DNA from 4 places in the Pseudomonas sp. GG8 genome. Region 1 is predicted to be linked to each of the others. Evidence: predicted binding sites of a transcription regulator. Region 1 holds the regulator's gene; each other region holds the start of a gene.
The links. The regulator FliA, encoded in region 1, starts transcription of late flagellar genes. The targets are predictions, from matches to a motif close to CTAAAGTTTNNNNNNNNNNNGCCGNTAA.
Positions count from the first base shown of each region.

Region 1 (7,580 bases):
TATGGTCCACAAAATATTGCACTGGTGAGCATGGATAGCTATCGGATTGGCGCCCAGGAACAGCTGAAAACCCTGGGCCGTATTCTCAATGTGCCGGTCACTCATATCGACCCGGGCCAGTCGCTTGGTCAGGCGTTGGAGCCGTTGGTACGCAAGCGCGTGGTCTTGATCGACACCGCCGGCCTGCAGGCGAGCGATCCAGCACTGCGCCTGCAACTGGAAAGCCTCGCCGGTCGTGGTATCAAGGCGCGTAATTATCTGGTGCTGGCAACAACCAGCCAGAAACAGGTTCTGACCGCGGCATACCACAGCTACAAACGTTGCGGTCTAGCCGGCTGCATTCTCACCAAACTGGATGAAACCGCCAGCTTGGGTGAAGTGTTAAGCCTGGCAATCAGTCATGAATTACCGGTGGCCTATCTGACGGATGGGCCACGGATACCGGATGATTTGCACTTGCCGCGCCGGCACCAATTGGTGAGTCGAGCGGTCAGTGTGCAAATGCAGGAAGAGCCGAGCGAGGAAGCTATGGCGGATATGTTCGCGGATCTTTATCACAGCCCGAACAAAAGGGTTGGGTAAAGCAAGACACTGGAATGTACCTACATCATGGTCTGCCTTGCTTTGTTCTCTCAACGAACTCGCAGTCAGTAATGTGGCCTCGGTCTAAGCAACACAAGGTAAAGAAATAACATGGGCAGCATGCATCCCGTACAGGTTATCGCGGTGACCGGTGGCAAAGGTGGCGTCGGCAAGACCAACGTGTCAGTGAACTTATCACTGGCTCTGGCTGAGCTCGGTCGGCGCGTCATGCTGCTGGATGCCGACCTGGGTCTGGCTAATGTCGATGTGTTACTCGGCTTGACCCCCAAACGCACCCTCGCCGACGTTATCGAAGGACGCTGCGAGCTTCGCGATGTGCTGCTTCAGGGGCCGGGCGGGATTCGTATCGTGCCGGCTGCGTCCGGCACCCAAAGCATGGTTCACCTGACGGCAGCACAACATGCCGGTCTGATCCAGGCCTTCAGCGACATCGGCGATAACCTCGATGTACTGGTGATCGACACGGCTGCGGGCATCGGTGAATCGGTCGTCAGCTTCGTGCGCGCGGCCCAGGAAGTATTGCTGGTGGTGTGTGATGAGCCGACCTCGATCACCGATGCTTACGCGCTGATCAAACTGCTCAACCGCGATTACGGGATGAACCGCTTCCGGGTGCTTGCCAACATGGCACAAAGCCCTCAGGAAGGCCGCAATCTGTTCGCCAAGTTGACCAAGGTCACTGACCGCTTCCTGGATGTCGCCCTACAATACGTCGGCGCCGTGCCTTATGACGAATGCGTACGTAAAGCCGTGCAGAAGCAGCGCGCCGTATATGAAGCGTTCCCGCGTTCCAAGTGCTCCCTGGCGTTCAAAGCTATCGCACAGAAAGTTGACACTTGGCCGTTGCCGGCCAACCCGCGCGGGCATCTGGAATTTTTCGTTGAGCGGCTCGTACATCCAGCGAGTGCAGGACCGGTGCTATGACAGCCAGCGGCTATCGCATGTACAGCAAGGTGTCAAAAGACTCCCAGTACGAGCTGATCGAGCGTTATGCGCCGCTGGTTAAACGCATTGCTTATCACCTGCTGGCGCGGTTGCCAGCCAGTGTGCAGGTCGAAGACCTGATCCAGGCTGGCATGATTGGTTTGTTGGAAGTCTCGACTAAATACGACGCCACCAAGGGTGCGAGTTTCGAGACCTATGCCGGGATTCGTATTCGTGGCGCCATGCTCGATGAGGTGCGCAAGGGTGATTGGGCCCCGCGTTCTGTGCATCGCAATACACGCATGGTCAGTGACGCAATTCGGGCAATTGAAGCTAAAACCGGTCGTGACGCTAAAGATCACGAGGTTGCGGCCGAACTCCAATTGAGTCTCGATGATTATTACGGGATTTTGAATGACACCTTGGGCAGTCGGCTATTCAGTTTCGACGATCTGTTGCAGGACGGCGAACATGAAGGGCTGCACGAGGATGGCGCAAGCGCTCACCTTGAGCCGTCGCGCGATCTGGAAGATGAACGCTTCCAGGCTGCGTTAGCAGATGCGATAGCCAATTTGCCAGAGCGCGAGCGACTGGTATTGGCGCTGTACTACGACGAGGAGCTGAACCTTAAGGAAATTGGTGAGGTATTGGGGGTCAGCGAGTCGCGGGTCAGCCAGTTACACAGCCAGTGCGCAGCTCGTTTGCGAGGGCGTTTGGGGGAATGGCGAGCGCGTTGACAGGCAGTGCGTGGCCCTTGGTGGTTTCGCGCTATCTGCAGGCTGGCTGTGCAAAGCGTTGCGTGCGAAGAAAATAGGACTAGGCAGGAGCCGGTCAGTCAGGGTCCTGTAAGACCTGCTGTGCCCGTTTCCCGACCTGTTGATTTACCAAGCTCGTCGTCGTTTTCGTGCAGCCGTTGTGTGCTGCGCCGGTTTTTGATTGAACAGCGTATTCAGGTGCTGAATGCGTTAAAGACTGCTTGGAGGTCGAATTGAACAAGAACATGAAAATCCTCATCGTTGATGACTTCTCAACGATGCGGCGGATCATAAAAAACCTGTTGCGTGACTTGGGGTTTACCAATACGGCTGAGGCGGATGACGGGGTTACCGCGCTGCCGATGCTGCAAAGCGGGAGCTTCGATTTTTTGGTGACTGACTGGAACATGCCTGGCATGTCCGGCATCGATCTGTTACGCCATGTGCGTGCAGATGAACGCCTCAAGCATCTACCGGTGTTGATGGTAACGGCTGAAGCCAAGCGTGATCAGATCATCGAAGCTGCTCAGGCCGGTGTGAACGGTTACGTGGTCAAGCCCTTCACGGCTCAAGTGCTGAAAGAAAAGATCGAAAAGATCTTCGAGCGCGTCAATAGCTGATGTTTGCCGCGAGGGCTCTATGGAGCACACAGATTCGTCATCGGGCGACTTTGAGTCGACCCTGAAAAAACACGCACACGAGTTGGTCGATAGCCTTGAAAAGGGCCGGTTCGGCGACGCTGCGCAACTGATCAATGAGCTTAATAAGGCCCGCGACAGCGGCCTGTATCAGGAAGTCGGCAAACTTACTCGCGAACTGCACAGTGCCATCGTCAATTTTCAGATTGACCCGAACACGCCGCAAGCCGAGGAAGTCTCGCAGATCAATGATGCTACCGAGCGGCTGTCCTATGTGGTCAGGCTGACCGAGGCAGCGGCCAACCGCACGATGGATCTGGTGGAGCTCAGTACACCGCTGGTGGGTGGGCTTGGCACTGAGGCTGCTGCTTTGAGTGTCGATTGGGGACGCTTCATGCGTCGCGAAATCGGCGCCGAAGAATTTCGTGAGCTGGCTCGGCGTGTCGATGGTTTTTTGACGCGCAGCGAAAAGGAAACCCGGGAAGTGTCGGGCCACCTCAACGATATTTTGCTGGCTCAGGATTATCAGGACCTTACCGGTCAGGTCATCAAGCGCGTGACCCAGTTGGTCACGGAAGTCGAAAGCAACCTGCTCAAACTGGTACTGATGGCCAGTCAGGTCGATCGTTTTGCCGGGATCGAACATGACCATCAATCGATACGCGTAGAAAAAGAACAAGAAAAACATCTGTCTCAGGGTGAAGGTCCGCAGATTCATGCCGATAAGCGTGATGACGTTGTGTCCGGACAGGATGATGTTGACGATCTGCTATCCAGCCTGGGCTTCTAGGTCGGTTGATGGTTAATTTTAGGGAGCACCCCAATGAGCTTCGGCGCCGATGAAGAAATCCTTCAGGATTTTCTGGTAGAGGCCGGCGAGATTCTCGAGCTATTGTCCGAGCAGCTGGTCGAGCTGGAAAGCCGACCTGATGATGCGGACTTGCTTAATGCAATTTTTCGCGGTTTTCACACTGTAAAAGGGGGCGCCGGCTTCCTCCAGCTCCATGAGCTGGTGGAGTGCTGCCACATCGCCGAGAACGTCTTCGACATCCTGCGCAAGGGTGAGCGTCGCGTCGACTCGGAGTTGATGGACGTGGTCCTTGAAGCATTGGATGCGGTCAACGGTATGTTCACTGAAGTGCGTGAGCGCACTACCGTGACCCCGGCCACGCCCGAATTGCTGGCTGCATTAGCACGTTTGGCAGCGCCAGCGTCTGCCGATGAGATCGCTGCGGCAGCGCCCGCCAGCGTCGAAGAGCCACCTGCTGAGGCCGCAGGCGACATCACCGATAACGAATTCGAGCAGTTGCTCGATTCGCTCAACGCCGTCAAGGCGCAAGCGGCCGCTTCAGCTGCGGCCCCCGCAGCAGTAGTTGCGATGCCTGCTATTGACCCCAATGCCAGCGACGAGATCAGTGATGCTGAATTTGAATCGCTGCTCGATCAGTTGCACGGGAAAGGCCAGTTCGCCGCCGATGCCGTGCCTGTTCAGGCTGCGCCTGTGGCGACCGCGTCAGCGAGCAATGAGATCACCGACGACGAGTTCGAAGCACTGCTCGATCAGTTGCACGGAAAAGGCTCGTTCGTAGCCGATGCTCTGGAGTCTGGGGTACTGGCTCCAGTGGCCGTCGCCAAGGCGCCTGTCAGTGCTGCGGGCGGCGATCAAATCTCCGATCACGAATTCGAAGCGTTGCTTGATGAGCTGCATGGCAAAGGCAAGTTTGAGCCTGAAGCCGTTGTGGCAGCTGTTGCCCCTGCACCTGTCGTAGCTAAAGCCGCAGTGGTGAAGGCGCCTGCGCCGGCCAAGGCTGTTGCTGCAGCCCCGGCTCCGGCCAAAGCGCCCGTACCGGAGAAGCACGCGGCGTCTGAAGCTGAAACCACGGTGCGGGTCGACACCGCACGCCTCGACGAAATCATGAACATGGTCGGCGAGTTGGTGTTGGTGCGGAACCGCCTGGTTCGTCTGGGTCTCAACAGTGGCGACGAAGCCATGTCCAAGGCGGTGTCGAACCTTGACGTGGTCACGGCTGATCTGCAGACCGCGGTGATGAAAACCCGCATGCAGCCGATCAAGAAAGTCTTTGGCCGCTTCCCACGACTGGTTCGCGACCTTGCACGCCAGCTGAAGAAAGAGATCAATCTGGAGCTGGTCGGCGAAGAAACCGACCTGGACAAGAACCTGGTCGAGGCCTTGGCCGACCCGCTGGTCCACTTGGTGCGCAACGCTGTCGACCACGGCATCGAAACCCCGGAAGAACGCGAAGCATCCGGGAAAGCCCGATGCGGTCGGGTAATTCTGGCGGCTGAGCAGGAGGGTGACCATATCCTGTTGTCGATTTCCGATGACGGCAAGGGCATGGACGCCAACGTGTTACGTGCCATCGCCGTGAAACGCGGGGTGATGGACAAGGACGCTGCGGATCGCTTGAGCGAAACCGATTGCTACAACCTGATCTTCGCGCCGGGCTTCTCGACCAAAACCGAGATTTCCGACGTATCTGGGCGCGGCGTGGGCATGGACGTGGTGAAAACCAAAATTGCCCAACTCAATGGCTCGATCAATATTTACTCGACCAAGGGCCAGGGTTCGAAGATCGTCATCAAGGTGCCGTTGACCCTGGCGATCATGCCGACCCTGATGGTGATGCTTGGCAATCAGGCTTTTGCCTTCCCGCTGGTCAACGTAAACGAGATTTTCCACCTCGACCTGTCGCGGACCAACGTTGTCGACGGCCAGGAAGTGGTCATCGTGCGCGACAAGGCTTTGCCTCTGTTCTATCTCAAGCGTTGGCTGGTGGCCAAGGCCGCTCACGAGGAGCAGCACGAAGGTCATGTGGTGATCCTGTCGGTCGGCACCCAGCGTATCGGTTTTGTCGTCGATCAGTTGGTGGGTCAGGAGGAAGTCGTCATCAAGCCGCTGGGCAAAATGCTGCAGGGAACACCGGGTATGTCAGGCGCCACCATTACCGGTGACGGTCGAATTGCCTTGATTCTCGATGTACCAAGCATGCTCAAGCGTTACGCTGCACGGCGTATTTGATTCTGGGGCTGCGGGCCGCTTTTGGTGCCCGCAGCACCTAACGGAGTGTTTATGGCAGTCAAGGTCCTGGTGGTGGATGATTCAGGTTTCTTCCGCCGCCGCGTCTCGGAAATTCTTTCTGCGGACCCGAATATCCAGATAGTCGGCACGGCGACTAACGGCAAAGAAGCCATCGAGCAAGCGCTGGCGCTGAAACCCGATGTGATTACCATGGATTACGAGATGCCAATGATGGATGGCATCACAGCAGTGCGTCACATCATGCAGCGCATTCCGACACCGGTCTTGATGTTCTCCTCGCTGACCCATGAAGGCGCCCGGGTTACGCTGGATGCGCTGGATGCGGGTGCGGTCGATTTCTTGCCCAAAAACTTCGAAGACATCTCGCGCAACCCCGAAAAGGTCAAACAGCTGCTGTGCGAAAAAATTCACACTATTTCGCGCAGCAACCGTCGTTTCACTGGCTACAGCACTCCGACTCCGGCGCCGCAGGTGGCTGTGTCATCGGGCGCAACTTCCAGTAGCGCTTTGAGTGTCGGGTCGACGACTCCCCGCGCTGTACCCGTACGCTCGCCGACAAACGCTTCCTCGGCGCACGTGCCAGCGCATGCGTCGCCTGCTCCAAAGCGCAAAGCCTACAAGCTGGTGGCAATCGGTACATCAACGGGTGGCCCGGTGGCATTGCAGCGCGTGTTAACGCAACTGCCCGCCAGCTTCCCTGCACCTATCGTCCTGATTCAGCACATGCCGGCAGCGTTTACCAAGGCGTTCGCCGAGCGTCTGGACAAGCTGTGTCAGATCAGTGTCAAAGAAGCCGAAGACGGTGATATTTTGCGTCCGGGTCTGGCATTGCTGGCCCCTGGCGGCAAGCAAATGATGATCGATGGTCGCGGCGCGGTGAAGATCCTGCCCGGTGACGAGCGCTTGAATTACAAACCCTGTGTGGATATTACCTTCGGTTCTGCGGCCAAATCCTACGGTGACAAGGTGTTGGCGGTGGTACTCACCGGTATGGGGGCCGATGGTCGCGAGGGTGCTCGCCTGCTCAAGCAGGGTGGTAGCCATATCTGGGCGCAGGATGAGGCAAGCTGTGTGATTTACGGCATGCCTATGGCGATCGTCAAAGCCGACCTGGCGGATGCGGTGTACAGCCTGGACGAGATTGGCAAGCATTTGGTCGAGGCCTGTCTCTGATGGATGTGCTGAGCCTGATTGGGATCATCCTGGCGTTTGTCGCCATTATTGGCGGCAATTTCCTGGAGGGCGGACACCTGAGCGCCTTGCTCAATGGTCCGGCAGCCTTGATCGTACTGGGTGGAACTCTGGCGGCTTCGCTGCTGCAGTCTCCCATGAGTTCTTTTATGCGAGCCCTGCAGATTGTTGGCTGGATTCTGTTCCCGCCACGCATCGATCTGTCGGGTGGGATTGACCGTGTCGTCAACTGGAGCCTGATTGCACGCAAGGAAGGGCTGCTCGGGCTTGAAGCCATCGCCGACGGGGAACCCGATACCTATTCGCGCAAAGGCTTGCAGTTGTTGGTCGACGGTGCTGAACCCGAAGCGATTCGGAGCATTCTGGAAGTGGACTTCATGACCCAGGAAGCACGCGATACTCAGGCGG
Region 1 is NZ_JBRIIP010000001.1:1,505,607-1,513,186, forward strand. Features, by position in the region: gene flhF (flagellar biosynthesis protein FlhF) at 1-582, shown strand, start outside; gene fleN (flagellar synthesis regulator FleN) at 694-1,527, shown strand; gene fliA (RNA polymerase sigma factor FliA) at 1,524-2,264, shown strand; gene ACVBEG_RS07390 (chemotaxis response regulator CheY) at 2,528-2,902, shown strand; gene ACVBEG_RS07395 (protein phosphatase CheZ) at 2,922-3,710, shown strand; gene ACVBEG_RS07400 (chemotaxis protein CheA) at 3,744-5,960, shown strand; gene ACVBEG_RS07405 (protein-glutamate methylesterase/protein-glutamine glutaminase) at 6,012-7,154, shown strand; gene ACVBEG_RS07410 (flagellar motor protein) at 7,154-7,580, shown strand, end outside.

Region 2 (7,580 bases), 2.8 Mb from region 1:
AAAGAACCTCAGCTAGATAGTTTGCGCAGTGGCTCACTGTCCCGATGATGTGCTGAGTCACCGAGAGCCCCAGCGTAAACGACTTATACCCTAGCGATACATAGTTTTTAGTGAGCAACCAGAAAACCTAGGCAGCACAAGGTTTTATGCATCAAGTCCTTGCGATGTATAAATACATCCTAATGGCATCGTAGCTTCTAAGCGCCGGCAGTAATGTCGACGCTTTTTTATGACGCGATTCGTACCCGTTTGGGGCGCTGGCCCAGACTCCCATACTTTCCTGTGAAGCAGCCATCGAGGGGACTTTAGCGCTCCACGCGTTTGTCTAAGACGCTACTCCACTTCTGATTCATCGCCGCAAAAACCGAGTTGAAATGATCGTCAGGGAATTTGGCAATCTTGCCGAACTGATCGGTTGCATCCATAAGTACCTGCAACCCAATGGCGATGACTGCCTGTAGAAACTCTGGGAGGGTCGGCGTTTTGCAAGCTTCCAAGTGATGGCGTGATGCAGCAGGTCCTTTTTCTACAACGGCTCGCAACGGAGCTCGAACATTCCATGCCTGTCGACGCGCTAACCTATCCGGCGAGCCAGCAGCATGGCCAACACCGGTGCCAAAGCGAAACTGGCAAACAACCACACGGCAGCCGACTGCGTGCCCGCGATGCCGTCCTGCCCGCCGAGCCCTGCCGCATTCGCAACCAATCCTGCGACAGCCGCGCCCATGGCCATGCCGTACAGTTGAACCGTGGTGATTGCGGCAGACGCCATGCCGCCTTCACCGGGTGGCGCCAGGGTCAAAACGCGGGTCAGCAGATGAGGCCAGCAAATGCCGACCCCCGCACCCAAACCGGCCAGCGCCAGACCGCAGAAAAGTGTGCGTATACCTGCAGGCAGGTCGTCGACTGCCGGCATCAGTATTGCCAGCACCAGTAAGCTGGCGGCACAAAGCATTGGACCGGCGCGCAATAGACGCGCTGCAGTAACACCGCCGTGGCCTGACGAAAACAGCGACGCCATGCTCCAGCCAGCCGCCATCGCCGCAGTCAGATAGCCTGCCGCCAGCGGTGTCAGACCCTGCAGTTTCTGCAGGAAATAGGGCACGAAGATTTCCGTCGTGGTACCGATCAACAGCAGGGCCACGCTCGCATAGACAGCGCCCAGCGGCGTGCCGATAGCGGTCGCGCCGACAGGCAGCAAGCGCACCGTGGCACGCCGATCACACACGACGGCACTCATACCCAAGGCCAGACCAGCGACGACACCAAGGCACTGCCAAATCAGGGCTGCCGACAAGCTGCCCGCAGCGATGGCCAGCACGGAGGTTGCCAGCAGCCCGATCTGCATGAAAGGAATACGAGGCGTGCTATCCACGGAGGATTCCCGCTCATCCATCGGGCGCAATTGCCCGATCACCAGCATTCCTTGCAACAGCGCCACCGGCAACAGCGTCCAGAACGCCCAGCGCCAATGTCCCGACTCGGCGAACAGCCCGCCCAATGCCGGTCCGCATAGCGTGGCCACCCCCCACATACCAGAGACCAGTGCCACAGCCCGTGGCCATAGCCGCGGCTCGAACACGACCCGAATCAACGCATAACTGAGCGCCGCCAGGGTGCCGCCACCAAGACCCTGCACGCTGCGACCTGCCAGCATCCAGGGCATTGAAGTGGCGAGTGCGCAACCGGCCGACCCCACGGCGAACACCGCCAGCGCCGCAACACAGGCTCCCCGTTGACCCAGCACCGCCAGCAGCCAGACAGACAGCGCCGCACCGACAATGGAGGCCACCACGAAGAGCGTGGTGTTCCAGGCGTACCAGTCGAGTCCTCCAATGTCCTGCACCACTGATGGCAACACCGTAGTGACAATGTGTACGTTGATCGCATGCAGCGCCACGCCCCCCATCAGTGCCAGCGCCAGCACACCATTTCTGCCTCGCAGCAAGTCACCCCAAGCGGTGACAGTCAGTGAATCTGTGTGCATTCTCATTCCCTCGACAAGTGGACAACCAACGCCTAATATCCAAGCATTGGCTTGGATATTAGGTGGCTACATTGAATTACACAAGTGAAAGCTTTGATATGTCGGATTCACTGCCAACGTCGGATCGCATCCTGTTCTTCATCAAAACCAAGGGCTCCGTTTCAAACGCAGCCATTGCCAAAGCCCTGGACATGACTGCCGAGGCGGCGCGTCAGCAGGTGCAAAAGCTGGTAGCAGCGGGCTTGATCGAAGGTCGACTGGAAGCAGCATCCGGCGTCGGTCGCCCCCACCAGAACTGGGTGCTCACCGAGGCCGGTAACGGCCGCTTCCCTGATACGCATGCCCAATTGACCGTGCAGTTGATTGGTTCGGTGCGCCAGATTTTTGGGGACGAAGGTCTGGATCGCTTGATTGCGCAACGCGAAGTGGAAGCGCGAGCGAGCTATCAACAGGTCTGTACTGGCGACTCCTTGCAGGAGCGACTGGAGCAGTTAGCGATGATTCGCACACAGGAAGGGTATATGGCGCGCGTCGAGCGCGACGGCAAGGATTGGTTGCTGATTGAAGACCACTGCCCGATTTGTGCAGCCGCCCGCACATGCCAAGGCTTCTGCCGTTCCGAGTTGCAGCTGTTTCAGGAAATCGCCGGACAGGGCGCGACGGTTATCCGGGAAGAGCATCTACTCAGCGCCGCACGACGCTGCGTCTACCGCATTGCCTGCATTCGAATGACCACGACGTGACGCTTTCTATGATCAATCGATACTTAATCATAAGTCTGCTGCTAACGCTGAGCGCAAGCGCACAAGGGTCGATGCGTTGTGGTAGCGGCATCGTTTCCGGAGGAGAGACCACCTCAGAGGTCATCGAAAAGTGCGGCAAACCGTCGGAGTCCAGCGTGATCAACCCCGTCATCGGCGAGAACGGATATCCAAAGCAAGGATCTGTGACCGTTGAACATTGGGTCTATGGACCTGCCAACGGTGGTTACCGATACCTTAAATTCATAGATGGCAAACTGGTAGGGATTGAGTTCAAGCGGAAATAATTGCGTATCGCTATAATCGATGCGCTTCGGTCCAATGGATCAGAGCCTGTATCCAATCCCGGCGACCCACGCAGATTACGCCGCGTCCGCCGAGCCCCCATGCTCAAGGAGATGTCCATGAAGCGCGTAGTAATGACTGGATTGTTCCTTACCACTGCACTATTGGTGGCCCCGGTGTTTGCCGGGAACGAAAGCAGCCTGTGCCAGATAAACCTGCAAAAAGTCAGAGACGCTCTGGTGAGCAATCCCCAATTGAACGAGCAACTGAAGGGCGATGTCGAGACCACCATCCATAGAGCCGAAGCAGCCCTCGCCAGGAACAACGATGAAGGCGCGCGAGAATGCATTTCTCTAACGACCCAGGCACTGCAAAAAGCCCAGAGCCATTAAGGCGACAGGTAAGTCGCGGCGAGCCTCATCAACTCCGCTCCAGGCGGCAGGTGATGGGGCTCGACACGGCAACTGGCCGCTTGTTGTTGCTCCCCTTGCTTAAACTTTGAACTGCCCCACCAACCCTTGCAGTTGAGCACCCAGACTACTCAGCTCGCGGGCTGTCTGCGCGCCTTCTACAGCGTCGATTGCGACACTGTCCACGGCGACAGCTATCTGGTGAACGCTACGATTGATCTCCTCAGCGACTGCGGTCTGCTCTTCCGCAGCACTGGCAATTTGGGCATTCATCGAGTTAATCGTTGTGATCAACTGAGCCATGGCGTCCAGCGACGTACCGGCAAGATTGGAGTGCTCCTGAGTGTCCTCTCCCATCTGACTGGCATGCTGCATGGCCGCAACAGCTTTGCTGGTGGCCGTTTGCAAACGATCAATCATTACCTGGATTTCACCCGTGCTGTGCTGGGTCCTGCTTGCCAAGGCGCGTACTTCATCAGCAACCACCGCGAAGCCACGTCCCGCTTCACCCGCTCGCGCCGCTTCGATCGCCGCGTTGAGCGCCAACAAATTGGTCTGCTCGGCAATCGAACGGATCACGTCCAGAACGCTCACGATGCTCTGCACATCCTGACGTAATGTTTCCATGGTATCGCTGGAGCCTCGAACCTCGGTCACCAACTGATGGATTTGGGCGATACTTTTATCCACGACTTGCTTGGCCGTCTGCCCTTCCTTGTCAGTCTCGCTCGCTGCGTCGGCAGCTTGCTGAGCGCTGTGAGCAACTTCATGGGCGGCAGCGGACATTTCATTGATGGCTGTGGCGACCTGGTCAGTTTCATGGCGCTGAGCACTGATCGCCTGCTCGGAACGATGCGCCTGATTGGTCACGGCCGTGACGAGCGTGGAGAGTTTGCCGGTAGTGCCCGCGACCTGTTGTACCAACACATGAATCTTTGCAACGAACAGGTTAAAGGAGTTGGCCAGTTCCCCCAGCTCATCCTGGCTTGTCACCAGCAAGCGCTGAGTCAAATCGCCCTCGCCAGAAGCCATATCGTCCAGATTGCGTTTAATCCGTAACAGTGGCTTGAGCAAGGTGCTGCTCATCATGACGGCCAGCACCGCCATGAAGACAAGTAGACCCACCGCAGAGCCGATCATCACCATCAAGAGGTTGTGAACGCTGGTATCAAATTTACTGCGCGCGGCTTTTACTTGCACCTCTACATCATCAAGATTGACGGACGTGCCGATGACCATGTCCCACTTGGGGAGGGACAGGGAGTACCCCACTTTCGGCACTAACACATTGCTATCACCCAAGAGAAAACTGTAGCTGACATAGTGACTATTGTCTCGCCCTGCACTCACCAACTCGCGAATTGCATACACGCCATTGGGATCTTTGAACTCATAGAAACTTTGACCAATTTTATCATTGGTGTTGCCTTGAAAAATACGTACAGCATGACTGTCATATCCCCAGAAATAACCACTTTTACCGTAGTTTAAACGCTTCAGTAGGGTGACTGCCTCGTCACGCGCCGTTATGTCGTTATTATCCGACCGGTCATAAATAGGTGCGATGGCATTCATCGCCAACTCTACATATTGCTTTATTTCGACGCGATGATCTTCAATCAGACGCTCGCGGGTCTGGGTTTCTTGTTGATCCGCCAGCGTCTGCAACGCCTGGACGACGATCGCGCAAACGATAAAAGCCAGCGCACAAATGGGCACCAGCGTTAGCAGCAACAGCTTACTTCTCAACCGCAAATTAGTGAGCATGGAAGACCCCTTCTAGTTATTAATAATGGCGCACGTAATCGAATCTGTTAACGCAAATACCTAGGGAAACTCTGAAAAAGGTTTCCAAATCTGGTGAAATACCCTCCATCACATGAGCTGAACGGTTGAGCCCCATGAAGCAGATTTCTTTCGCTGATGCTGAGTACGCAGGTAAACGTAAGCGGACCCGCCGTGAGATTTTCCTGAGCGAGATGGACAAGGTCGTGCCCTGGAAGGGGTTTATTGCGTTGATCGAACCGCATTATCCAAAGGGTGTTGGGGGACGTCCGGCGTATCCGTTGATGGCGATGTTGCGTGTGCACCTGATGCAGAACTGGTTCGGCTACAGCGATCCGGCCATGGAAGAATCGCTGTATGAGACAACGATTCTGCGCCAGTTTGCGGGTTTGAATCTGGAGCGCATTCCCGACGAAACCACGATCCTCAACTTCCGTCGCCTGCTGGAGAAAAACCATCTTGCCAGGGGCATCATGGAGGTCGTTAATGGCTATCTGGGCGACCGAGGCTTGATGCTTCGTCAAGGCACTATCGTTGACGCCACGATCATTCATGCGCCGACCTCGACCAAGAATAAAGAGGGTAAACGCGATCCCGAGATGCATCAGACCAAGAAAGGAAATCAATATTATTTCGGGATGAAAGCGCATATCGGGGTGGACGCTGATACGGGCCTGACCCATAGCGTGGTGGGCACGGCAGCCAACGTCGCGGACGTTACCCAAGTCGATCAGTTGTTGCACGGCGAAGAGAGCCATGTCTGCGGCGACGCGGGCTACACCGGGGTGGAAAAGCGGCCGGAACATGAGGGGCGCGAGATGATCTGGTCGATCTCCGCCAGGCCCAGCAGCCGTCGCAAACATGGTGAAAAAAGCGTCATTGGCCGTGCGTTGCGCAAGATCGAATATGCTAAATCGCAAACTCGGGCCAAGGTTGAGCACCCGTTTCGGGTCATCAAACGCCAATTTGGTTACACCAAAGTGCGGTTTCGCGGACTGGTAAAAAACACCGCGCAGTTGGTAACACTGTTTGCGTTGTCGAACCTGTGGATGGCGCGCCGACATTTGCTGGAGCCTGTAGGACAGGTGCGTCCGCAGTATGGAAATTAAGGGTTAATAAGCGCCTAAAACCGGCTTATTCATCGAAAAAAGTCGATATTTCAGAAATTTCAGCGAGGTATTCTCTTTTTGAGCGTCTGACGCCCGATTTTCTGTAAAAAGAAGGCCTTACTTCAGACCTTCCCTAGGGCTCCTGTGGCTCCATATGACTGTTATTAATCGCCAGAATAGCGGGCCAGTTTTTATAAAAGTGCTCGGCCACTGTCGGATCAAAGTGCTTGCCGGCATTGTCTCCGATGTACGCGGCCGCGTCCTCCACCGGCCAGGCTTTCTTATAGGGACGTGCTGAAGCCAAGGCATCGAAGACATCGGCCACCGCAACGATACGCCCTGCTTCAGGAATGGCTTCACCCGACAGCCCGTTGGGGTAGCCACTACCGTCCCATTTTTCGTGATGGCTTAACGCGATAACACGTGCCAGGCACAGTAACTCTGAATCTCCATGTTCCAGAATTTCCGCACCAATCGCCGCGTGGGTTTTCATCACCTCCCATTCTTCGGGTTCAAACTTGCCGGCCTTGAGCAGAATCGAATCCGGAATACCAATCTTGCCGACATCGTGCATCGGGCTGGCGTGCAGCAATAGCTCACACTCGCTGTCAGACCATCCCATGCTCTTGGCCAGCAGTGCCGAATACAGACTCATTCGGACAATGTGCAGTCCCGTTTCGTTGTCGCGGTATTCCGCGGCACGACCAAGACAATGCACAACCTGTATCCGTGCCTGGTACAGAGCATCCGTACGGTGCTGCACCATGCGTTCCAACGTTGCTTTCTGCCCGTGCACTAATCGATGAGCCAAATGAGCATCCAGCAAATTACGCACACGCATCAGTAGCTCGACACGCATAAAGGGCTTGATGACAAAATCCCGCGCCCCCGCCGCAAGCGCTTTCAGCAGATAGTCCTGGCCGCACTGAGCGGTCAACATGATGATGGGCGGCAACAAGGGATCATCAAGCGCTTTAAGCTGCTCCATCACCTGATAACCGTCCAGGTGGGGCATATTGATGTCGAGCAAAATCAGATCGGGCTGTAACGCCTTATAGCGGTCAAGAACCAGGCGCGAATCCTGTATCAAGACTGGGTTGGAATACCCCTCACTGACTAGCATTTTGTGCAGCAGTTTGAGGTTGGTCGTCTCATCGTCAATGACAAAAATGCAGGAATGGTTCGTGGGCTGTACGCTCATGTCTGAGCCTCCTTACTGTCAGCCAAACAGCCTTCTACCGTG
Region 2 is NZ_JBRIIP010000001.1:4,319,045-4,326,624, forward strand. Features, by position in the region: gene ACVBEG_RS20750 (HAL/PAL/TAL family ammonia-lyase) at 1-48, shown strand, start outside; gene ACVBEG_RS20755 (MFS transporter) at 575-1,987, opposite strand; gene ACVBEG_RS20760 (helix-turn-helix transcriptional regulator) at 2,086-2,730, shown strand; gene ACVBEG_RS20765 (DUF2845 domain-containing protein) at 2,802-3,035, shown strand; gene ACVBEG_RS20770 (hypothetical protein) at 3,153-3,425, shown strand; gene ACVBEG_RS20775 (methyl-accepting chemotaxis protein) at 3,525-5,210, opposite strand; gene ACVBEG_RS20780 (IS5 family transposase) at 5,345-6,337, shown strand; gene ACVBEG_RS20785 (HD-GYP domain-containing protein) at 6,471-7,538, opposite strand; gene ACVBEG_RS20790 (PAS domain S-box protein) at 7,535-7,580, opposite strand, start outside.
Region 2: a site for FliA is predicted at 5,258-5,285, ahead of ACVBEG_RS20775 (methyl-accepting chemotaxis protein). Genes of this name have one in related genera too.

Region 3 (7,580 bases), 3.1 Mb from region 1:
GGACGGGATTCTATACCTGCTCGGTTTTCGTGATCGGGATGGGCGGGGCTTATAAGGTTTTTGCTCCCTCAGTCTGACTGGGGGAGCAGGCTTGCCTACCAAGTGCTACCAGGTGCGCCGCCTGTTACAAAGACGTCCACAACGAGTCGAACTCTTGTCCGGACGTCGCATCTTCGGCGCCGCCGGCGATGCCTTTCTTGCGTGGCGCCTCAATCGTCTGGTATTCGAACTGATTGAAGCTGCCGGTGCCGGTACGACGCTTGCCCAGGCCGGCCCGACGCTCTTCGCCGTTGGTGTTGATCCTTACCTTGTTGCCTTCCTGAAAGGGCAGGCGCGGCGCCAATAACGTCGCTGGCTGGTCGATTGCGCGCACTTCAGGCAGCAGCAGTGCCCGCAGGTATTGGCTGCTTGGCTCGCTGACGCGTACCAGTTGCAGGCCGCATGGCTGAGCATAGGGTGCAACCAGTTCAATACCCATTTGCGTGCCGCCACCGCGAACCTGACGAATCCAGCGCACGACCGCGATACTCCAGCCCTGACCGGCACCGTCTTGAATGCCGACCATTTCCCCTGCCTGTAACTGAGGCGGAACGTCTTTGGGCCACGCCAGGCAGTAGCCGCCCGGACTGTGGTTGATAACGTTCAGGGCGTGGGTCGGGAACGTCTGCTGGGCGTTGGACACCGGGTCGCCACCGTCCACTTCGGCCTGCTGATACTGAATCTCCTCGTACGGCAGCATGCTGTCCGATGTGCCGTCACGCTCACTGTCGAAGGTGGTGGCCCACGCATCGGTGGAGGCGATTTTGGCGAACTGCGTCGTGAACTGTGCAGTCTGACTGACGGCGGGCAGTTTGAGCATCTCGCTGAACGACTTCTGTCCGCCCAGGTAATAGTGCAGGGCGTTCATCCCAAGGCACAAGGTCAGGGTGCCTTGGCCGGCCGTGCGCTGAAACGTCCGTTCGGAGACGTCGCCCCAGGCCGCCGCCAGGTGTTGCAACAGATCCAGAGTGAAGCCGTGGGGTACTAGCAGCGGCGATTGCCCGCGTTTCTCCTCGGGCAAGTCCAGGTAGTCCTTGATGGCTGCCGCCAGTGGCAGTGGATTGATGCCCAGCAGACCGGGCAGTTGCTCATCAAGGAACAGTGACTTGTAACGCGGTGGCGCATCGACGGTCTGTGCTACAGCGAACAGGCTGGAGTCTTCCGCTGGCGATTGCAGCTTGATCAATGCACTCCAGGACCCGAGGACTTCGGCCAAGCGGCCGATATTGAGCTGACGCATCTGGTTACAGCGCGAACAACCCAAGAGCAAAGCCACCCCATACGTTTGCTCGATGCTCAGCGTCTGGGTATGGCTCGCCAGGCTGTCGGGCACGGCGATGTTATTTAACTGATGCTGACGCGCAATCAGATAAATCTGATGCAGCTCAAGCCACAGGCCCTCTGGTACGGGGCAATACAGTTGACTGGCGCGAATCAAAGAGCCATTGAGGCAGTGCATAGCGCGCTGCATGGCGGTGGTCAGCAGCGAAGCTCTATCTTTAGTCAGGTTCGGCGAGACGCGCGCGATGATCTGTTTGTAGCCAATGGCCAAGTGGTTTTGCAGGGCCTGGCAGAGGTTCGCAACTTTACGCGGGCGTTCGTCGAGCACAATCGCCTGACTGAGGAAGTGCCGCTCAAGGTTCTTGCAGACGTAATAAACCTCGGGGCGCAGGAGTTCGAGCAATTGCAGGCGGTTGTCGCTGGGCGTCAGTAACTGGCTGAGCTCGCCCATACTTTGGTAGAGCAGGCGGGCGGTTTCACCGAGATTGGCTTTGGGCAGGCTTGAGATCCAGCGTTTCAGGTCGCGCGGAGTGGCATCGCAGAACGACAGGCTCGACTGCGTTGGCGTGGGTACACGCAGCAACAACTCCAGACTTGAATTACTCATTTGCCCGACAAACTCCAACAGCACAATGGCTCGAGCGGCTGCTCATCTGAACATTGCCAGATTCGACTTTAGCAGCATAGGCGTGCAGTCGCAGCCTTTGATGATCGAGTGCCGCCGACGGGCGGCAATACTCGCCCGTCAGTCTATCGGATTGAGGGTATTGAGCGGCGTGACTTGACGTCACGCCTGGGCAGCCAGGCCTATGGCTTGCCCCATCTGCACCGGAGTGCCTGCGGCAAGCTGTTCGGCCCACTTTACTTGATTTGGCCCGAACAGCACGATGGCGGTGGAGCCCAGTTTGAAGCGTCCAAGCTCAGCGCCTTTCTCCAGATGAATCGGCGCGCGAGCAGCTTCGTCATAGCGTACGGTTTTCAGCTCGCGTTTGGGCGGTGTAACCAAACCGGCCCAGACTGTTTCAATCGAGGCGACGATCATCGCGCCCACTAACACCACGGCCATTGGGCCACGCTCAGTATCGAACAGGCAAACTACGCGTTCGTTACGGGCGAACAGCTCAGGGACGTTTTCGGCTGTGGTCTGGTTGACCGAGAAAATGCGTCCTGGCACGTAGACCATTTCACGCAAAGTCCCGGCCAGCGGCATGTGGACCCGATGGTAGTCTTTTGGCGACAAGTAGATCGTCGCGAATTCACCACCCATGAACGGTGCGGACAGGTTTGCATCACCGCCCAGCAGTTCCAGCACGCTGAAGCTGTGACCCTTGGCCTGGAAAATTCGACCATGATCGATTGGGCCCAATTGGCTGACTGCGCCGTCGGCAGGGCTGAGGATCGCGCCAGGCGTTTCATCCAGCGGTCGTGCGCCAGGCTTCAGGGCGCGGGTGAAGAAAGCGTTGAAATGCTCATAAGCGGTCAGGTCTTCGACCAAGGCTTGCGTCATGTCCACCTGATAGCGCCGGGCGAACCAGGCGGTGAAGGCATTTTTGAACCAGCGCACCTTGCACTCGGCAACGCAGCCCGCCAGACGAGACAACAAATGGTGTGGCATCAGGTACTGGCTGAGGATAAACAAACGCTGTTTCATCAAAATTCCTAAAGCGAAGCATCTATAAAAAGTTGCAGTTAAAAGAGGTTGCAATACGGGCCCTGGTCAGCGGTGACCCGGGCTGATGGATCGCCTCATTTTTCGACAGGCGTATCTGGGTGGTTACCCCATTCGCCCCACGAGCCGGCGTAACCTTTGACGCGCGGATAACCCAGCGCCTTGGCCACCAGATAGGTGAAGCCGGAGCGATGGTGGGTCTGGCAATGGGTGATCACTTCCTTGTCCTTCGTGATGCCCAGGCTTTCAAGAATCTGCGGCATGTCCTTGCGGATGCGTAAGTCGCGTGCCGGGTCCATGCCAGCGGTCCATTCGAAATTGACCGCGCCGGGGATATGCCCACCCTTGGCTGCGAGGACTTTTTCGCCTGAGTATTCGGTCGGTCCGCGTGCGTCCCAAATTGCCAGATCGGCAGCGCCCAGACGACATTGCAGGTATTCGCGGGTCGCGGTCGGTTCGCTGTGCAGGGTCAATGGCACGGGACCTCCAACGCTCGGTGGAACCTCACTCGAGAGTGGCCGCGCTTCAGCTCGCCAGGCATGCAGGCCGCCGTCGAGGTAGTGATAGCGTGAGTGACCAATCACGTCTAGCAACCAGATAAAGCGTCCGGCCCAACCGCCGCCTTCGTCGTCATAGACCACGTAAACCGCTTTAGGATTATGCCCCAGCTCACCGAACAGGACTTCAAGCTGGGCCTGCGACGGCAAAAGGCCCGGCGCGGGTGGGTGGCCCATTTGTGTGCGTTTCGGATCGACGAAGCGTGCGCCGGGAATGTGTCCGGCGCTGTAGCTCGCGCTACTGGTCAGATCGACAAGAATCAGTTCTGGCGCGTCAAGGCGGGCCAGCAGGTCGCTGGGCTCGATGACCAGCGGCAAGCTAGAGAAGTCCGGCATTTAGTTCTCCAGATCAGAAAAAAGAGGCAAATTGTAGCTTACGCGTCAGGCTTTGCGGGCGCTAAAGCTGCTTAAGGCGCGCTCGATACATTGCGCGGTTTTACCAAAGGCCTGCACGCTGATTTCCGAGAGTGGTCCGCCGCCTTGATCGGCAAACACCAGCATGACCACCTTACCGTTGCTGCTGAGTGAGCGTAGCAACAGATGCTCGCCGGTAAACAGCCCTTTCAGCTGTCCGGGCAACAGCGCCGAAAACTGCGCGTTGTTGGCTGGATTCAAGCGCAATTGGGTCGGTTGCGCGAGCAAGCGTTGCAAGACGGTGCTTTCACTGATTTGCAGCGTGAGGTTGGCCGCGCTTTTGTCCAGCCCTGCAATTTGATGAACGCGCAGGGTGGTCATGTTGCGGTCCGTCATCAATAGCATGACGCGCTGCATGCCGCAGGCCACTAACGCATCGCGGGCGGAAGTAGTCAGGTGCATTGCGTTGTTGAAGCCGCTGGGCTCGACCAACAGCTCGGTGCAGCATTTGCGCCAGGCCAGCAGTGCCTCGGCCGACGGTGGCGGCGCAGGCAGCAGGCCACGGTGCATCCGCCGTGTTTCCCACGGCCAGATCAACGCTTCTGCAGGGTGCCAAAGCCCGCGCGCCCAATGTTGGCGAGCGCTTTGCACCGCCTGTTGGTGCAGTTGCTGTTGCACTTCACTCAGGGGTTGTTGCAGGTACAGGCTGGTGAGCAACTGCCAGCGCAGGCTGTGCGGGGTATCCCAGGCCTGTTGCGCCGACAGCGCGATGCCGTTGGCCAGCAGGATGGTATTGGCCGGATGGTTGAGCCAGCGTTGCAGGGCAGGGTCCTCGTCCAGCAGTTGCCGCTGGCGTAACGGGTGGAGATGGTCGCGGGAAATACGTATCGCTTTGACCAGCAATCGGCGTTCACTGATCAGCAGCCGATAACCCTGCGTGACCCACATGGGCAGGCGCCAGGCTTCAGCCACTGTCAGGCACAGTTTGAGCAGGCTGACGCCGAACAATTGGGTTTCAACGATCAGCGCCGACTCGCCCTTGTGAATCACCCTCAGCTCCCATTCCTCAAGCAGTGTGGGATGGGCGACCGCCATTGGCCACAGCGGCGACAAGAACAGCAAACTGCCCCAGTGAATGTCTTGCCAGAGTCGAGCCAGGCGACCGGCGAACAGCCCGTTGGCCTGCTGCGTCGCGTGCTGGCTGATCAGCTGTAACTGGCGCAGGGCTGGTGGTATGTCCTGCGGGGCCCGCGCGGGCAGGCGCTGGAGCAATTCTTCGGTACGTTTCAAGCCCAGGCGGTTGATGGCAACTTCAAGACTTTCCGCCGGTTCCGACAAGCCAGTACTGTGATGATTGGCTTCGCGCAATACGCTGAGCACCAGCGACGGACTTTCCTGCATCAGCTCGGCAATCTCGCGCAACGAGCGGCGGCTATCAGCCAGCGCACCGAGCACGCGTTCGTGGCTGGCGATGGGCACAGGCAAGCGGATGCTCTCCAGTTGCTTGAGCCAAGCGTCGAGGCTGCGTGGAACGGGAAGCTGTGCTGAGGTTTCTGGGGGCATGCAGGGGCCTGTACGGCTAAGAGGTCAGGATAATGTCGTATGCCGGGTTCAAGGACCGATCGACGCCAGACTCCTCGCTATGCGGGCCGAACTGGCTTTTCGCCTTAACTGACTATAGTCTGGCGCACTTATGCCGATAAGTAGAAGAAGAGTTTCAAGAACTTCCGCTCATGACCTCGAACCCGACTCAGTAAGAACTCTTTATCTATGGCTAAAATTATCGGCATCATTGTCGTTTTCGCTAGTGTGCTCGGCGGATACGTCCTTTCTCACGGCAAGATTGCCGCGTTGATCCAGCCTTTCGAGGTCATGATTATCGGTGGCGCGGCATTGGGTGCGTTCCTCCAGGCCAACCCCGGTTACACGACCCTCCTCGTGATCAAGAAGTCGCTGAAGATGTTCAGCACGCGCTTCAATCACGCGTTTTATCTGGAAGTTCTCAGCCTGATCTACGAGATTCTCAACAAGAGCCGCCGCGAAGGCATGATGGCGATTGAAGGGGATATCGAAGATGCCGCGGCCAGCCCGATTTTCGCCAAGTACCCCGGCGTGCTCAAAGACGAGCGCATGATCGCTTATATCTGCGATTACCTGCGGATCATGTCGTCAGGGAACATGGCGCCGCACGAGCTTGAAGGCTTGTTCGACATGGAATTACAAAGCATGAAGGAAGAGCTGGACCATCCTTCCCACGCGGTCACCGGGATTGCCGATGCGATGCCCGGTTTCGGTATCGTCGCGGCGGTGCTTGGCATCGTGGTGACCATGGCTTCGCTGGGTGAGGGTGACCAGGCTGCGATCGGCATGCACGTGGGTGCCGCACTGGTGGGTACCTTCTTCGGTATTCTCGCTGCGTACGGTTTCTTCGGCCCGTTGGCCACGTCTCTGGCCCATGACGCCAAGGAAGAGTTGAACGTTTTTGAAGCCATCAAGGCGTCGCTGGTTGCCTCGGCCTCGGGCATGCCGCCATCACTGGCTGTGGAGTTCGGTCGCAAGGTTCTGTATCCAGCGCATCGCCCCAGCTTCAGTGAGCTGGAGCAAGCGGTTCGCGGTCGCTGAGTCATGGAAAATAATCAGCCGATAATCGTCAAGCGCATCAAGCGCTATGCCGCCGGGCACCACGGCGGCGCCTGGAAAATCGCTTTTGCCGACTTTGCGACGGCGATGATGGCGTTCTTTCTGGTGTTGTGGCTGATGTCCTCGGCCACTCCGGAACAGAAACTTGCCATTTCCGGGTACTTCAAGGATCCGATCGGTTTCAGTGAAAGCGGCACGCCGTTCATCATTGACCTGGGGGGGTCGCCAACGCTTGCGCCCGACAAAACCTTGAATCCCGAAGTCGAGACCGTGCCGCAGCAAGACAAAATCAAGATCGAGAGCGAAAAGGTCGACGCCGTTGCAGAGCAAGTCGAGCAGGAGCGTCTGGATATGCTGCTGCAAGAGCTGCAGAACAAGGTCGAGGAAAATCCGGAACTGAAGAAGTTCAAGGACCAGATATTGTTCGAAATCACCCAGGACGGTTTGCGCATACAGATCATGGACGCTGCAAATCGGCCGATGTTCGACATTGGCAGCGCTCGTTTGAAGCCGTATTTCGAAGATATCCTGCTGGCCATGGCAGACACCATCCGAACTGTGCCGAACAAAATCAGCATCAGCGGTCATACGGACGCTACGCCTTATGCCGGGACCAAAGAGTTCGGCAACTGGGAGTTGTCGTCGAACCGAGCCAACGCTGCGCGTCGGGCGTTGGTCGCGGGTGGTTATCCTGAATCGCAAGTGGCGCGCGTCGTCGGGTACGCGTCGTCATCCTTATACGATCATGAAAACCCGCAGAACCCGGTGAACCGTCGTATCGACATCATTGTGCTGACCAAGAAAGCCCAGCAGCGTATCGAGGGTACCCAGTCAGCACCGCAAACGCCTGAGTCCGGGACGCCAGCACCCGGTGCCGCTGCTCCGGCTGTCACCCCTGGTACTTCAGTAGATCCGGCCTCGCAAGCACCCCTGCAGCCCCATGAACTGCGAGACAAGCTCAACATCTTTGAAGATGGCGTGTTGAAGATGGATGAGACCAAGAAGTAGGGTGGGTCAACAGGTGCAAAAAAGCCGCGATG
Region 3 is NZ_JBRIIP010000001.1:4,589,043-4,596,622, reverse strand. Features, by position in the region: gene serB (phosphoserine phosphatase SerB) at 1-55, shown strand, start outside; gene ACVBEG_RS21905 (molecular chaperone) at 125-1,927, opposite strand; gene asd (archaetidylserine decarboxylase) at 2,108-2,977, opposite strand; gene rhdA (thiosulfate sulfurtransferase) at 3,067-3,882, opposite strand; gene ACVBEG_RS21890 (HDOD domain-containing protein) at 3,928-5,463, opposite strand; gene motA (flagellar motor stator protein MotA) at 5,671-6,522, shown strand; gene motB (flagellar motor protein MotB) at 6,526-7,548, shown strand.
Region 3: a site for FliA is predicted at 5,576-5,603, ahead of motA (flagellar motor stator protein MotA). Genes of this name have one in related genera too.

Region 4 (7,580 bases), 1.2 Mb from region 1:
TGGCCGACCTGCAACTGATCCAACTGCACAGTCAGGTCCAGCGCCGGGTTCAGGGTCAGGGTCAGAATTTTCGCCATTACATGACCTCCATGAACATGGCTTCCACCATTGTGCGCACTTCGCCAGCAGTCCCCAGGGTCAGCGCCTGCTGCGCCAACTGCTGCGTCGTACGCAGGTTCAACTCGCGCACGCAGGCCTTGACCTCGCCAATGCTGCGCGCGCCAACACTCAGCTCATCCACGCCCAGGCCGACCAGGATCGGCACCGCCAACGGGTCCGCCGCCAACTCGCCACACACCCCCACCCATTTGCCATGGGCGTGGGCGGCACGCACGGTGATGTCGATCAATTGCAAGACGGCCGGGTGCAAACCATCGGCCTGCCCGGACAACGTCGGATGACCCCGGTCGATGGCCAGGGTGTATTGGGTCAGGTCATTGGTGCCCACGCTGAAGAAGTCCACCTCACGGGCCAGCACCGGGGCCAAGAGTGCCGCCGACGGTACCTCGATCATGATGCCCAACTGCAAATCCGCGACCGGGATCTCTTCGCGCAAACGCAACGTCATTTCACGCGCCTGGCGCCATTCTTCGACGGTGCCAACCATGGGAAACATGATTCGCAGCGGGCGATTGTCTGCTGCGCGCAACAAGGCGCGCAGCTGGCTTTCCATGATGTGGGGGCGTTGCAAGGTCAGACGAATCCCGCGCACACCGAGGAAAGGGTTCTCCTCTTTATCGATCGGCCAGTACGGCAGGGGCTTGTCGCCACCCACATCCAGAGTCCGGACAACCAAAGGCCGCCCGGCGAGCGCATCAAGCACACGGCGGTATTCGGCTTCTTGGGTCGCTTCGTCCGGCGCCTGGGTGTGGGCCATGAAAATCAGTTCGGTGCGCAACAAGCCAATGCCCTCGGCACCCTGCTCGACCGCAATGGCCGTGCTCGCGCTGTCGCCGATATTGGCGAACACGTCGACGGCATGCCCGTCCCGGGTCAACGCAGGCTCCAGACGCAACGCCGCCGCAGCCTGCAAACGTTGGTCGCGGGTATCACGTTCTTGCGTGGCACGCTGCAAGGCCGCCGAATCCGGTGCGACACTCAGACGTCCCCGCTGACCATCCAGCAGCAGCAACGTGCCCGGAGCGATCAGCAGCACCGCATCACCCGCCCCCACCAGCGCCGGAATGCCCAAGGCACGGGCGACAATCGCACTGTGCGCCGTCGCGCCGCCCCGGGCTGTCAGAATACCCGCCACTCGTGCCGGATCCAGGCGCGCCACGTCCGACGGGCCCACTTCCTCCATCACCAGAATGTAGGGCTGTTCAGGCTCGACCAGGGTCTCGACACCACACAACTGAGCCAGCACCCGACGCCCGATGTCACGCAGGTCCGCGGCGCGCTCGGCCAGCAGGGCGTCCTGCAACAGCTCCTGTTGCCGTGCGGCGGTGTCAATCACACCAATCCAGGCCGCTTCCGCACTTTCGCCCTGTTTCAGGCGACTGCCGACTTCATCGGTCAGGCCCGGGTCATCGAGCATTTCCTGGTGGGTAGTGAAAATCTCACGAATGGCTTGCGCCTGACTGTGCTGGATCAGCCTTTCAAGATCCTGGCGAATCTCGCCCAGCGCCTGCTGCAAACGCTCACGTTCGACAGAGAAGGACTCTCCGCGTAGCGGATAATCGAAGGTCTGTGGCACCTGAATGTGCGCCGGCCCCATGGCGATACCGGGGGCCGCTGCGATGGCCTGAATCAGGCTGCCCTCGGCCGGTGCAACCAGACTCGGGCCCCATGCCTCAGCCTCAGATACGGTGGTGATTACAACATCAACTTCAACGGCCAGGGCTTCCTGTGGCAACGCCTCGACGTCTTCGCCCAGACCTTCTCGCACAGCGGCGAGTATCGCGGGCAAGGCATCGGCGGCGATGCTCGGTTCAGCAATAAACTCCAGCACCTGGCCGCGGCGCGCACCCAGGCTGAGCAGCTTGCTCAGGCTCTTGACCGAGACGGCGGCTTCACTACTGTCGACGATGCGCACCCGAATCTCGCCTTCAAAACCTTTAGCCAATTGCGCGAGGTTTTTCGCCGGGCGTGCATGCAAGCCATGGGCGTTAGCCAGTGCAATACGCTCACTCGGCCAATCCTGTGGCAGTTCCCCCCCCAATACCGCGAGCACCGCACGGCTGCTGGTGGCGTGGCCCAACTCGTGGCCACGGCCTTCGATCAGCAGCGCACATAGACGCTCAAGCAATGCCTGATGGGCCTCGCCCAGGCTGGCGAGACAGAACAAGCCATTGAGTGGCTGACCCAGAAAGCGAATCGGTTTATGTGGCGTGACAAACGCCAACCCTGGACGCTTGACCGTCTGCTCGCTGTGCAGCCACCACAAACCATCGCCTAGAGGCAGCGCTTCAACCTGTTGCAGTACGGCCGCGAAGCCATTACTGACGCAATCGGCCTTGCGCAACAGCCGCGCGCCACGCCATACCAGCTCTTCAAAGTCATCCGCCGACACGCCAAGGCTGATCATCTGCGCATCGAGCGCCAACTCCTGCGGCGCACCCTGAAGTAATTTCAGCAACGCCTCGGGGCTCTTCGCCCGACGCAACGCTTCGCCCAGATCGGTTTCGCCCAATGCACGCGTGAGCAATTGCAGTAAACGCAGATGCTCGTCGGATTTCGCAGCTATACCTATGGCCAGATAAACCATCTGCCCATCGCCCCAGTCCACGCCCTCGGGGAACTGCAGCAAGCGCACGCCTGTGGCGAAGACCAGGTCACGGGTTTCGGGAGTACCGTGGGGAATGGCGATGCCCTGGCCCAGAAAAGTCGAGCCTTGTGCTTCACGGCCCTGTAAACCCTCAAGGTAGCCCTCGGCGACCAGTCCATCGGCAGCCAGCTTATCGGCAAGCAGGTGCAATGCGGCGGACTTATCCACAGCCGTCTGGGCCATGGATATTTGCTCTACGGTGAGTTCGAGCATGCCTTTCTCCTTTGTAGCGCCGTTGGGCGCTTGCTTCTTGTTTTAGGAACCGATGAACAAGAACGGGTTGAATTGAACGACAGCTTAGGCGATGAAGGGATAACTGTCTGACAGTCCCGTGTTGTAGATTACGGCAGAAAATTTGCCTTGCTGAATCGTTTAATCTATCAAGTCCGGCACGTTACTCGATAATCTGCTGCCGTTGAAGTCCAACCGTCAGATGGCAGGCGGAAGTTTTTTCAAAGCCCCACGAAAAAGCAGGGAGCTTCATGAGGAGTGATTGACGCAGAACATTCACCAGGCAACATAGAATTTCCACACAGATCGGCGCGCACACAAACAACGAAAGGAATTCTCGGCTTGAAACTCACTGATATTGCCCGTCTGGCCGGTGTGTCCGTTACGACCGCCAGCTATGTGATCAACGGCAAGGCCGAACAGCAGCGCATCAGCAGCGCTACGGTCGAGCGCGTGCGCAAGGTGGTCGAGGAGCATGACTTCCGCCCCAATCCGCAGGCCGCCGGTTTGCGCAGCCGCCACACCCGCACCCTCGGTTTTATCCTGCCTGACCTGGAAAACCCCAGCTACGCCTGCATCGCCAAAGCGTTAGAGCAAGGCGCCCGCGCCCACGGCTATCAACTGCTGATCGCCAGCTCCGATGATGCGCCTGTCAGTGAATTGCAATTGTTACAGCTGTTTCGCGCCCGACGCTGCGATGCCCTGTTCGTCGCCAGCTGCCTGCCAGACAGCGATGACAGCTACGGCGAGCTACAGAAAGCCGGATTGCCGATCATCGCCATCGACCGGGAAATGGACGCCACGCGCTTTTGCTCAGTGGTCAGTGACGACCATGAAGCCAGCCTGCAACTTACCCGCAGCCTGCTCAAGCCGCTGCCACGACACATTGCGCTGATCGGTGCGCGCCCTGAGCTCAGTATCAGCCGCGCTCGCGCCTCCGGCTTTCAACACGCGCTCGAAGGTTTCGAGGGCGCAGTGATACTCGAACAGGGCGAGGCCTTCAGCCGTGCCTGCGGTCGGCGTCTGGCCGGCGATTTGCTCGAACGGCTCGGGCATTTACCCGATGCGTTGGTCACCACTTCATACGTGCTGTTGCAGGGTGTTTTCGACCTGCTGCAAAGCCACGCGCTCAACCCTGCACACTTGCACCTGGGCACGTTCGGCGACACGCAGTTGCTGGATTTTTTACCCCTGCCGGTCAACGCCATGGCCCAGCAGCATCACCTGATCGCAGAGAAAGCACTGGCCCTGGCGCTGGCGGCCATCGAGAAGGATGACTACCAACCTGGCGTCCACGCCATCGCGCGGACCTTCAAGCAGCGGATTCGCGAGGCCTGAGCATGGCGCTGATCGACACCCACACCCACCTGGACTTCCCGGATTTCGACGCAGATCGTCAGACAGTCCTGACCAATTGTCGGGCCATGGGTGTGCAACGGTTGGTGGTGCTGGGCGTGTATCAGCGCAACTGGCAGCGCGTGTGGGATCTGGTGCAAAGCGATGCGGGACTGTACGCCGCGTTCGGCCTGCATCCTGTGTTCCTCGATGAGCATCGTCCGGAGCATTTGACGGAGCTAGGCGACTGGCTGACACGGCTGAAGGGCCATAGGCAAGTCTGTGCAGTCGGTGAAATCGGCCTGGATTATTACCTGGAAGCCCTGGACCGCGAACGTCAGCAAGTGCTTTTCGAGGCGCAACTGCAACTCGCAGACGACTTCAAACTGCCCGTCCTGCTGCATGTGCGGCGCAGCCATGCACAGGTGATTGCCACGCTCAAACGCTACACACTGCAACGCAGCGGGATCATCCACGCCTTTGCCGGCAGTCGGGAAGAAGCCCGGGAATACATCAAGCTGGGGTTCAAGCTTGGCCTGGGCGGTGCCGCGACCTGGCCGCAAGCACTGCGCATGCACAGGGTCATCGCCGACCTGCCGCTGGACAGTGTGGTGCTGGAAACCGACGCGCCGGACATGCCCCCGTCGATGTACCCGAACCAACGTAACAGCCCGGAGCACCTGCCCGATATTTGCCGGGTGGTCGCAGACTTGATGGGCGTGCGCGCCGACGATCTGGCCGATGCCAGCACCCGTAATGCATGCGAATTGTTCAACTGGGAGTCAGTGGCGACTCCCATTGCTGGCTGAATACCCTCAGACCCGAAACGCGCTAATCAGCTGCTTCAACTCCACCACCTGCGCAGACAGTTGACGGCTGGCGTGTTCAGTCTGATTCGCCCCCTCCGCCGTACGCTCGCCAGCACGGTTGATCTCGACGATGTTTCGATCAATATCGTGGGCGACCGCTGTCTGCTGCTCAACGGCAGTCGCAATCTGCTGGTTCTGATCGACGATCATGCCCACTGCGCCAAGGATATTTTCCAGCGCCCGCTGGACCTTTTCCGATTGGCCCACCGTGCCGTTGGCCACCTCATGACTGACGCCCATGGCCTTGACGGCCGCGCCAACGCCACCTTGCAACCTGGCGATCATTTGTTCAATTTCTTCGGTGGACTGTTGCGTGCGCTTGGCGAGGGTGCGCACCTCATCGGCGACCACCGCAAACCCTCGGCCTTGCTCACCCGCACGCGCAGCCTCGATGGCCGCGTTGAGCGCCAGCAGGTTGGTTTGTTCTGCGATGCTTTTGATCACGTCCAGCACACGACTGATCGATGCGCTGTCGCTGGCCAACTGATTGATCACCAGTACCGACTGATCAATCTCACTGGCGAGCCGGGCGATGCTGCCCTGCTGTGATTCGACCAAGCCACGACCACTCACGGTTTCCTGATTGACACTGTGTGCACTGCTCACTGCCGCTGCCGCACTGCGCGCCACTTCCAGCGCGGTCGCCGACATCTGATTCATCGCGGTGGCAACCTGCTCGATCTGGCTGCGCTGCCCCGCCACCGCCTGATTACTGACTGCCGATACAGACTCGACCTGACTGGCCTGACGTTCGACCTCGACAACGGTTTGGCCCACCCGCTCGATCAAGTCATGAATTTTCATCACGGTGCCATTAAACACCATGCCCAGCTCACCCAACTCGTCGCGGCTGTCAGCCTTGAAACTGGCGGTCATGTCGCCCGCCGCAACTTTGTCCATCACAGCGCCCAATCGTTTCAACGTCGTCCGGGTCGACGCATAGAAGCCGCCGTACAGGTAAAAGATCAGGAAAAAGACCACCGCCAGTGCCGTCACCAGCAACATCATGTGCGAGCGGTTCTGCACCAGTCGCCCTTGCAGTTCCTGGTTGAGAAACACCAGGGTTGCATCATTCAGTTGATAGGTTTGCGCCATCAGCCCGGTGGTGCGCTGATAAAATTTCTGCCACGGCATATCCAGCGTGTCGGCCGAAACCACCTGTTCTTCGAACAGCTCACTGCTTTGCTTGAGTGTTCCCAGGCTGGCTTTGGCTAACGCCTCAAGTGCCCTGCGCACGGCCGGGCTGGCGTCCATGGCATCTTGCAGTTTCAAACCGTAATCGGCCTGAAGTTTTTCCAGATTCTGCAACAGCTCATCGAAGCGGGTGCTGGCCGATGAGTTAAGCACGCCCTGGCCCAACGAATACGAGCCCATGGCGCGACCATCGCCAATCATCTGCGTAACCATCGGGGTCACACTGGTGACCAGTTCGATCAGTTGCCGCACATCGCTGCTGTCGTCCTGGCCGAGTCCGGCCTGGCTGGCAATGACTTTACTGAAGGTCTGAGCCTTGTTCCGCAGTTTCTCCATCAAGGCACTTTTGTTTTGCAACGAAGATTCTCCCCGTTGCGCCTTGAAGTCGGCGATCAATTCGTCCCGTTTGGTGTTGAAAGCCGCGACCTGAGCGACGTCTGTCGTCAGCGGCGTCAGGCTCTGCAGGGTGTTGAGCAGTGTGGTTTCAAGGGCGCTGATCTGCGCCTCGAGTTCCGCGGCTTGCACGGACTGGCCAAGAATGGCGTTGATCTCGACCAGATCGGTCAGGGTTTCCAGGTCCCGGCGCAGGGACAGACTAGTGCCCAGCAGCTCAAGGCTTTCCAGCTCGGTGCGGGTACCGACCAGCTCGTGATACGCATCACGCACCAGATAAAAGTTGGTGACGAGCATGGGCAGGAAAAACAGGATGCTGATGAGGGTGAACTTCATCGCAAAGCTCAGACGGTTCATCAACGCGATAGCCGGGTACAAAAGGCTCTTCACAAGAAGTCTCCCTTTTCTTTTATTTTTATTGGGTGCCGCGAATCATCCAAATAGCGCAAAGCCACTATTTAGCGATAGAACCTGTATACCTGATATCGACTGGTGGTTTTGTAACTAAAGGTAAACGCGACAGACGCCGCGGGCAGGCGGCGTCGAAGACGGGGGTAATCGTTTACAGGGAATGTCGGCGGTCGTTGATCAGACCAGCAACGTCCACAAGGCAAAGCCTGCATACCAGACTACCGCTGAACGCAGCAGCAGTTCCCAGAGCGCATCAAGGCTGGCGACGCCGTCGGCGCCCACCACCGGCGCGGGTATTTCGCCCGCAACCCGACCGATTTTCGTGACCAACTGGGCAGCACTGATGTTCCAGTTGAGCAGCTCATGCAGCATCACTCGGG
Region 4 is NZ_JBRIIP010000001.1:280,827-288,406, reverse strand. Features, by position in the region: gene pfkB (1-phosphofructokinase) at 1-77, opposite strand, end outside; gene ptsP (phosphoenolpyruvate--protein phosphotransferase) at 77-2,980, opposite strand; gene cra (catabolite repressor/activator) at 3,341-4,336, shown strand; gene ACVBEG_RS01450 (TatD family hydrolase) at 4,333-5,142, shown strand; gene ACVBEG_RS01445 (methyl-accepting chemotaxis protein) at 5,149-5,853, opposite strand; gene ampE (regulatory signaling modulator protein AmpE) at 7,378-7,580, opposite strand, start outside.
Region 4: a site for FliA is predicted at 6,046-6,073, ahead of ACVBEG_RS01445 (methyl-accepting chemotaxis protein). Genes of this name have one in related genera too.